3 regions of the Sedimentibacter sp. MB35-C1 genome follow, and region 1 is predicted to be linked to each of the others. Evidence: a T-box and tRNA genes for the amino acid it is inferred to sense, from the RefSeq annotation. Region 1 holds a T-box; the other regions hold tRNA genes.

What was found. The T-box of region 1 lies ahead of thrS (threonine--tRNA ligase). A T-box ahead of a tRNA ligase gene usually reads a tRNA of that ligase, here a tRNA-Thr.
Region 2: it has a tRNA-Thr gene. The T-box ahead of thrS (threonine--tRNA ligase) is inferred to sense a tRNA for this amino acid. The anticodon was not compared.
Region 3: it has a tRNA-Thr gene. The T-box ahead of thrS (threonine--tRNA ligase) is inferred to sense a tRNA for this amino acid. The anticodon was not compared.

The regions. Positions count from the first base shown of each region.
Region 1 covers NZ_CP133188.1:2,698,245-2,701,529, reverse strand. Annotated here, with positions in the region: gene RBQ61_RS12900 (DEAD/DEAH box helicase) at 9-1,673, shown strand; T-box leader at 1,719-1,914, shown strand; gene thrS (threonine--tRNA ligase) at 2,027-3,285, shown strand, end outside.
Region 2 covers NZ_CP133188.1:2,825,221-2,828,505, forward strand. Annotated here, with positions in the region: gene tuf (elongation factor Tu) at 258-1,451, opposite strand; tRNA gene RBQ61_RS13740 (tRNA-Thr) at 1,494-1,569, opposite strand; gene RBQ61_RS13745 (sigma-70 family RNA polymerase sigma factor) at 1,701-2,354, opposite strand; gene RBQ61_RS13750 (NYN domain-containing protein) at 2,559-3,077, opposite strand; gene rlmB (23S rRNA (guanosine(2251)-2'-O)-methyltransferase RlmB) at 3,079-3,285, opposite strand, start outside.
Region 3 covers NZ_CP133188.1:686,685-689,969, forward strand. Annotated here, with positions in the region: gene RBQ61_RS03275 (IS3 family transposase) at 1-748, opposite strand, end outside; gene RBQ61_RS03280 (helix-turn-helix domain-containing protein) at 655-1,221, opposite strand; tRNA gene RBQ61_RS03285 (tRNA-Thr) at 1,312-1,384, opposite strand; gene RBQ61_RS03290 (polysaccharide deacetylase family protein) at 1,467-2,321, opposite strand; gene pyrE (orotate phosphoribosyltransferase) at 2,414-2,980, opposite strand; gene RBQ61_RS03300 (dihydroorotate dehydrogenase) at 3,074-3,285, opposite strand, start outside.

The sequences.
Region 1 (3,285 bases):
TAAAATTAATGAAAATTGAAAATGTTATTTTGAATGACAACATTCAAAGAGCCTTGGATGAAATGGGATTTGAAGAATGCACCCAGATTCAGCAAGAGGCAATACCTGTTATTTTGGACGGAAAGGATATAGTCGGACAGTCAAATACGGGTACTGGTAAGACTGCAGCGTTTGGGATACCAATACTTGAAAAGATAGATAAAAACATAAGAATGCCTCAGGCGATAGTGCTGCTGCCAACAAGAGAACTGGCAGTTCAAGTTGCAAATGAATTCAGAAAGTACGGAAAATATATGGACGGTATTAAAACAGTTACCGTATACGGCGGAGCAGACATACGCGATCAAATAAACAAGCTTAAAGGCGGAGCACAGATAATTGTTGGCACACCAGGAAGAATCATAGACCTTATAGATAGACGCGTTATAAAATTAGGTGAACTTACAATGGCTGTTTTGGATGAAGCTGATGAAATGCTTAAAATGGGCTTTAGAGAGGACATAGAGCTCATATTGGGTAAAATTGACCATAAGGTTCAAACATCACTGTTTTCGGCTACGATACCAGATGTAATGAAGAATATTATAAAGAAGTTTTTGAATAACCCTGTATCGATTAAGGTTTTAAGAGAAGGAATAACGGCTAAAGAAGTTAAGCAAAGTTATTTTTTAGTTAAACATTCAGATAAGGTAGAAGCTCTTTCAAGACTTATTGATACTTATACACCAAAGCTGACAGTTGTATTCTGCAATACAAAGAGATCTGTTGATGAACTCTATGATCGCCTTGTAGAAATTGGATACAATTGTGATAAGATTCATGGAGATATAAAGCAGTCTCAGAGAATAGACACACTGAATAGGTTTAACAACGGCTTGATAGAAATTTTAATTGCTACCGATGTAGCAGCAAGAGGGCTTGACATTAAGGAAGTTGAATGTGTTATAAACTATGAGGTTCCAATTAAGGAAGATTACTATGTACACCGAATCGGAAGGACAGGTAGAGCTGGTAAGGAAGGAGCATCATTTACTCTTGTTACGGCAAAAGAAATGAGAAAGCTGGAAAATATAGAAAAGTATACTAAAAAATCAATAAGAAAAAGAACTATTCCTACTGTAGATAAGGTAAATGAAGTTAAGAAAGATAAATTTATCAGAAATATTGTTGAAGTAATTGAAAAAGAAGATCTTGGAGAAAACAGAGAACTGGCAGAAAAACTAATGTCTCAAGATTACGATGCTGAAACACTTATAGCAGCTATGATAAAGAAGCTGGTTAGATTTGATTACTCCCAGGAAAGAGATTTGAATGACGTTGTGCCTGAACGCAGAAAAAGCTCAAGGGGCGGAAGAAAAAGTATCGGAGATACAGAAAGATTCCATGTAAATGCAGGCAAGAAGCAAGGAATAAGGCCTGGGGATATACTGGGGGCAGTTGCCGGAGAATGTGACATTCCAGGAAGTGATATAGCAGAAATTGAAGTTCTTGAAAATTATTCTTTCTTCAATGTGGCCTCAGAGCATAAGAATCGTATTTTGAAAAGAATGGATGGAGCACAAATAAAGGGTCAAAACGTAGTAGTAGAACTGTCAAAAGAAAAAAGGTCAAGAAATTCAAGAGATAAAAAGAATAAAGATAAATGGTTCGGAAAGAAATCAAGAAAAAAATAGCAAAAATATGTTGACAAAAATTCATTTAGGGTAATATAATGGGTAAAATGAACTGTGATGGATCGAGTAATGCAGACACAGCAATAAAGAGAGGGAAGAAAAGGTGGAAGCTTCCTTTGTATGACTGTATGAAAACTAATCCGGAGTTAAGACTGAAAGCTTAGTCGTAAGGTCTTGGTATGGATGCCTTAAATCTGTTGAGAAGTAACTGAGGTGGAACCACGATATATTCGTCCTTAAACATTTGTTTAAGGACGTTTTTTTTATTTCTTATTTATATGAACTAAATAATCAGTTCGAAACAGGTTATAGAATGAAAATTAAATATTGCAAAATTTAATGGAGGAATGGATATGATAAAATTAACATTGCCTGATAACAGTGTCAGAGAATATGAAAATGGAATTTTGGCTTATGACGTTGCTAAGAGCATAAGCGAGGGACTTGCAAGAAATGTGGTAGGAGCCGTATACAATGGTACTACGATCGGCTTAAAAGAAGAAATAAATGAAGATGGAAGCATTATGTTCCTTAAATTTGAAGATAAAGAAGGTAAACATGTATTTTGGCATACATCGTCACATATATTGGCACAGGCAATTAAAAGACTGTGGCCTGAAGCAAAATTAGCAATCGGTCCTGCTATAGATAACGGGTTCTATTATGATATAGATCTGGACTACAGGCTGGTTCAGGAGGATTTTGCTAAAATTGAAGCGGAAATGAAGAAAATAGTTAAGGAAGGGCTTGAACTGGAAAAATTTGAACTTCCGAGAGCAGAAGCTTTAAAGTTTATGGAAGAAAAACAGGAGCCATATAAGGTTGAGCTAATAAACGATTTGCCTGAAGATGCAGTTATTTCTTTCTACAAACAGGGAGATTTTGTTGATTTGTGCGCAGGTCCTCATCTTTCGTCCACAAAGAAGCCAAAGGCTATGAAGCTTTTAAGCATTGCAGGAGCATATTGGAGAGGAAACGAAAACAATAAAATGCTTCAGAGAATTTATGGAATATCATTTGAAAAAGCAAAAGACTTAGAAGAATACATCAAGATGATGGAGGAAGCTAAGAAGCGTGATCACAGAAAACTAGGAAAAGAGCTTGATTTGTTCTTCATGTCAGAAGAAGGTCCTGGATTTCCATTTTTCCTTCCAAAGGGCGTAGAAGTTAAAAACGAATTGATGAAATACTGGAGAGAAATGCACAGAAAGGCAGGCTATGTTGAAATAGAAACTCCGCTGATGCTTAACAAACATCTCTGGGAGGTATCAGGTCACTGGTACAATTACAGAGAAAATATGTATACAACTGTAATTGATGAACAGGATTTCGCAATTAAGCCTATGAACTGTCCAGGAGGAATTCTGGTATATAAAAATGCTATGCACTCATACAAAGATTTTCCAATGAGAGTTGCAGAAGCAGGAAGAGTACACAGACATGAGTTATCTGGCGCACTTCACGGACTGATGCGTGTAAGAGCATTTACGCAGGACGATGCCCATTTGTTTATATTGCCTGAGCAAATAAAGGATGAAATTAAGGGTGTTATTAAATTAATCGATGAAATATACAAACAATTTGGATTCTCATATAACTTAGAGCTTTCAAC
Region 2 (3,285 bases), 130 kb from region 1:
AATAGAGTTAGGGCTTCGCGCAGTTTCGTTCACCAATTCATTTGCTCGCTTTCGCTCGCATTAATTGGGAACTCATTGCGAAAGACCTACCGCTATTTTTCAGAAAAAACCGCTCTGAAAAATAGGGTTAGGGCTTCGCGCAGTTTCGTTCACCAATTCATTTGCTCGCTTTCGCTCGCATTAATTGGGAACTCATTGCGAAAGACCTACCGCTATTTTTCAGAAAAAACCGCTCTGAAAAATAGGGTTAGGGCTTCTTATTTTATTATACTTGTAACAACACCTGAACCAACTGTTCTTCCGCCTTCTCTGATAGCGAATCTCAATCCTTCTTCTATTGCTATTGGGTGGATTAATTCTACTATAAATCTTGCGTTATCTCCAGGCATGCACATTTCTGTTCCTTCTTCAAGGTCGATCTGGCCTGTTATATCTGTTGTTCTGAAATAGAACTGTGGTCTGTATCCGTTAAAGAATGGTGTATGTCTTCCACCTTCTTCTTTTGTTAATACATAAACTTCTGCATTAAATTTTGTATGTGGTGTTATTGTACCTGGTTTTGCTAATACCTGACCTCTTTGGATTTCATTTCTCTGAATTCCTCTTAACAGTGCTCCGATATTATCTCCTGCCTGTGCCTGATCAAGTAATTTCTTGAACATTTCTACACCTGTACAAACTGTTTCTGCTGGCTCCTCTGCTAATCCAACTATCTGGATTTTATCCTGTACCTTCAGAACTCCTCTTTCTACTCTTCCTGTTGCAACTGTTCCTCTTCCTGTTATTGAGAATACATCCTCTACAGGCATTAAGAACGGTTTATCTATGTCTCTTTCTGGAGTTGGTATCCATTCGTCTACCGCTGCCATTAATTCGATAATTTTGTCTCCCCATTCTCCTGAAGGATCTTCAAGAGCTTTTAATGCTGAACCTTTTACTATTGGAGTGTTGTCTCCATCGAATTCATATTCAGATAATAATTCTCTGATTTCCATTTCTACCAATTCGATTAATTCTGGATCATCTACCATATCTTCTTTGTTTAAGAATACTACTAATCTTGGAACACCAACCTGTCTTGAAAGAAGGATGTGCTCTCTTGTCTGAGGCATAGGACCATCAGCTGCAGAAACAACAAGTATTCCTCCGTCCATCTGTGCTGCTCCAGTTATCATGTTCTTTACATAGTCAGCATGGCCTGGGCAGTCAACGTGTGCATAGTGTCTGTTTGCAGTTTCATACTCAACGTGTGATGTCGATATAGTGATTCCTCTTTCTCTTTCTTCCGGAGCCTTATCGATATTATCAAATGCTACGCTTTCTCCTGTGCCAAATCTATCATGCAGTGTTCTAGTAATTGCCGCTGTTAATGTAGTCTTACCATGGTCAACGTGCCCAATTGTTCCTATATTAACATGGGGCTTACTTCTTTCATATTTTGCTTTTGCCATATTTGCTTCCTCCTGGAATATTTAATATAGTTTTTATTTAGTTGGAGCTTACGAGCAGACTCGAACTGCCGACCTCTTCATTACCAATGAAGTGCTCTACCGCCTGAGCTACGCAAGCATTATGTCAAATAGTCTAAATTTGTCAATGTAAATTATACCAACAAAAATAAAATAAATCAATAGTAAAATTAGGATAAAGAATAATTGTATAACAACGGGGTAATAATGGCTAAGTAATCAGCTTTAACATCACATATCTTTTAACAGTTTTTTTCTGTTGCAGATGATCTTTTTCTTAGCTCTATGGAGCGCATTGTCAATTGATTTTATATTTCTGTTAAGTGTAGCCGAAATTTCTTCATAAGACTTACCCTTCCCATATTCAGCCAGTACAATCCTTTCAAAATTACTTAATATTTCTGAAGTGACACTGCTGTATTGATTTTTTTCTTCTTCATGTATCAAAACGTTTTCTGGATTACTATTTAAATCGGTATATTCGTTCGCCAGAATAATTTCTTCTACTTCATTTGAAAAATCGTAGAAGGAAGTATTTCTTATTATCATCTCATAAGACTTAGTCTTTCTTATAGCAGATATTATCTGCCTTCTTATGCATATCTCGGCATATGTTCTAAAACTGCTCCCGTTACCCTCGTCATAGCTGTTCATGGCGTTTATTAGCCCTATCATAGCTTCCTGAAATAAATCATCGATACTTCCTCCAATAATAAAAAAGGAGCTTGCTATTCTCTTAACTATAAATGAATACCTTTTAAACAAACATCTTTCTGCTTGTTCATTGCATTCTTTAATCAAGCATATAAGCTCTTCGTCAGAAAATTTGTCATATTCCTGTTTATAATAATTCAAATTGTTATAAATGCTAATTGAACTTATCATATATACACTCCGCCGCTATTAATAATATCTTATAAATCCTTATTGAAATTATAATAAACAGAGCAGAATATATCCTCCACTATCTATAGCTTCAAAAGTTGTTTAGCTTTTTAAGCAGAAGATAAATCATCCCCCCAAAACTATGTTAAAATTTATACGTGTTTCAAGAAAATTATATTAATATTTACATAATATGTCAAGACGCTAAATGTTTCTTCTGATTTTTTCAAGCTTATTCAAAGTTTCCTTGTCCAATATTTGGTCAATATTTGTTCCCTTTTGTTCTCTTTTGTCGGTTTTTGTCCTAATATCTTTTTTTGTTTTTTCAAGTTCAAGAAGCATTTCCTGAGCAGATATCCTTGTTCCGCCACGAGCCAGTACGATTTGCTGAATGGCATTATCTGACGTGGCAACCTGCACAATTTCGTAGCGGCCTATTTTATCCAACTGTTTTTCAATATAGCTGTCAGCAGTTTCATGCTCCCTTGTATACACAACCTTAACCCCAGCTGTTGTTTCTATTTTTTCGATACTTCCCTTTACAAGGTGAGCATCAAAGACTACAATCACCTTTATTCCTCTGTAGGCCTGATACTCAACTAGAAGTTCAATAAACTTATTTCTGCTGTTAGCAATATTTTTTGATATATCCTTGTAATACCACCACTGATTTATAACATTATAACCATCAATGAATAGATATTCTTTTTTTGTTCTAGACATTTCAGATTGTCCTTTGCTTCATTATTTCATATATAATTACAGAAGCGGCACATGATGCGTTCAATGAATTAATTTTGCCTTTCATTGGAATTTTCACAAGATTATCGCATTTTTCCTTAACCAGACGACTTATCCCAGAGCCTTCGCTTCCTATTACAAGACCTACAGGAGAATCAAACTTTTCCTCCCAAACCTCTTTTCCGTTCAT
Region 3 (3,285 bases), 1.6 Mb from region 1:
TATCAATGCAGTTTCCTTTACGCGACATACTCTGAAATATTCTGTTTGATTCAAGTACACGACTATATGCTTTCATCTGATATGCCCAACCTCTATCAGAATGGAATGTTCTCCTGTATTTACAATCTGAGGTAATCTCTATTGCCTCATTTAAGGCTTGCATTACATTTTGGCCTGATGGTCTTAGAGAAATGCTATGACTTAGGATTTCTCTATTGCATAAATCCATAAATGGATCCAGGTAGAGCTTTTTGATAAGCATTCTCCCTTTTTGATCCACCTCATAATATTTGAATTCCGACGTATCAGTTGTAATCTTCTGGTGAGGAATATTTGTATCAAAACGTCTATTAATTCTGTTAGGTGAAATCTTACCAACATTCCCTTTGTATGAGCTGTACTTACGACTTTTGCGAGTGAAAGCAGTCACCTGAATATTTAGCTTTTGCACAATACGCTGAACCTTCTTCTTGTTGATGAGCAGTCCTTGCTTTCTTAAATCGCCATGAATCCGGCGATAGCCAAAATCCTTATGTTCCTTACGTATATCTAAAATTTTCTGTTCTATCTCCTGATCTGGATTCTCCATTTCAAAGCGCTTTTGCCAATACATATATGTTGATTTTGGGAAACCTGTAACTGCGAGAACATCTTTTAATTTGAAGGATCCTCGGAGGTTGTGGATGATTCTCGCTTTTTGTTCTGAGGTGTTCCCTCTAAACGCAGCCTCCTCAATTCTTTTAAATATGCATTCTCAATTCGTAGTTTAAGATTTTCATCTTCAAGTTGTTTAAGATACTCCGTTTCTACATTTATTTTTTTACTCTTATCAAGATTAGTATCTTTTGGTTTATCCACTTTTGGTCGCCGCCCCTTCTGTTTAGGTTTCAAGGCATCAGGTCCAGCAATACGATAATCATTAACCCATTTGCTTATTAATGGTGGATTATTAATTCCAACCGAAAGCGCTAAATCCTGATAAGAAACCTCTGTAGTTAGATACAACTCTACCACATGAAGCTTAAATTCGAAAGAGTAAGTTTGATTTTTTCGTTTTCTCATTAAGCCATCAGAGCCAAATTCATTGTATGCAGAAACCCATTTTTGTAAGTCCCTCGTAGAAGAGATATTATATTCTTTAGATAGAAAAGCGAATCCGCCCTTTCCAGCTAAATATTCTTGCACAACTTTCATCTTAAATTCATAACTATATTTTGCCATTCAAAAACCGACCTCCCATCAGTTAGATTTTTAGGTCTAACTTTTGGGGGTCGGTTCATTTGATATGGGCTTTTTTGTATTTTTTAATAGAGCTACTGAGCGGATTTGAACCGCTGACCTACTGATTACGAATCAGTTGCGCTACCAGCTGCGCCACAGTAGCACACGGTACATTATATATGCCAGCCTGCTCTCGTCAGGCTAACATATATATGATAATACTTTCTCAGCCTGTTGTAAACATTTTATTCTTCAAATTTACTAAAAAATTTTTTTGAGTCTATGCCGCTGGGCCTGTTGAAACGCTTCAATTCAAACAGTTCGCTTTCTTTGCCCGTTAATACATTAATACCTTCATAACAGGATAATGTAGCTTTAAATCCCAGTTCTTTTAGTATCTGATTGCATTCTACGCAAACAAAACCATATGGATATGTGAATGTTGTTGGTCTGTATCCTGTTTTCTCTTCAATTATTTCCTGCAACTTACCCACATCATTTTCCATTTGCTTTGTATATTCTTCGTAATCCTCTCCCTTCATTATCATACATCCTTTTCTTTCACAAATATCATGCATTCCGTATGAATGATTTTGAATTTCCACATAGGGAGATCCTATCAGCTCATTTACTAGGTCCCATGATAAATAAGAATATGAAGTATTTAATTCTCCTTCTTCAGTGCTTCTGTCGACAAATTCACCAACAATAGAAATTACAGCCTTGCAATTATATTTTTTTAAAAGCGGAAGCACATATGTGTAGTTGCTGTAATGGCCGTCATCAAATGTGAGCATTATTGGCTTCTCTGGGAATTCCGCCTTGTTATACACATAATCTATAACATCTTCCATATCAACTGTGGTATACCCTTGCTGCTTTATATAAATTAAGTCATTTTCAATTTCCTTTGGAGACACCGTATATTTCCCCAGCTTTTTTTTATCCTTTAACACGTGATGATACATAATTATAGGCATACTTACCGACGGCTTAGCAGCCGTCGAAATAACACTCTCAATTGGCAATTTAAATGCCGATACAGCTAATATTAAGCATAAAACTGCAATTACTATATTCTTAATTCGAATTGATAACAAAAAATCACCTCATATAGTATAATATTAATAATATGAGGTGATTTATCTATTTATAACACTTTTCATTTCAATACTTATATCATTACTAAAAACTACTGCATTTTTCTACTTCCCGGCTTAACAGGCTCAGTGCCTTGAGCACACATCGGGCAGCTACCAGCATCAAACACTTCAAATTCAAGCTCTATAGCACTATAAATTGGCAGATCAATTTCACTTGACTTTCTGTCGACAATACATCCTATTCCAACAACCTTTCCACCAAGGTTTTCTAATACTTTTGCAGTTTCCATAGATGATTTGCCTGTAGTGACTACATCTTCCATAATCAGTATTTTTTCTCCCGGCTTAATCTCAAATCCCCGGCGAAGTGTCATTACATTATTTTCTCTCTCAGTAAAAATAGCTCTTATTCCCATCTGTCTGCCAAGTTCATAGGCTGCTGTTATGCCTCCCATTGCCGGCCCTACCACAACGTCTATTCCTAGGTTCTTCACCTTATCTGCTACCAGGGCTACTACTTTTTCTGTTCTGTCAGGATATTGCATAAGTTTTGCACATTGGCAGTACCTGTTGCTGTGTTTACCCGATGACAAAAGAAAATGCCCTTCAAGCAAAGCTTCACTGTCTTTTAATATTTGAACAACATCTATATTCATTGCTACCTCCGCACTGTTATTTTAATATTTTTTACATTACATCACATCGCTACCGCGAATAATAATCAAATTTATAAACATTTTCTAATTCTGTTATACTATTCCTCTTATTTCATCAAGATTCTTTATTCCTTCTCTATCCATATACTCTGTAAGACCCTTAATTATATCTACTGCAATATCAGGTTTTACAAAATTTGCTGTTCCTATTTGAATTAATGAGGCACCTGCCATTATGAATTCAACCGCATCCTCTGCAGTCATTATGCCTCCTAGTCCACAAACAGGTATTTTAACTGATTTAA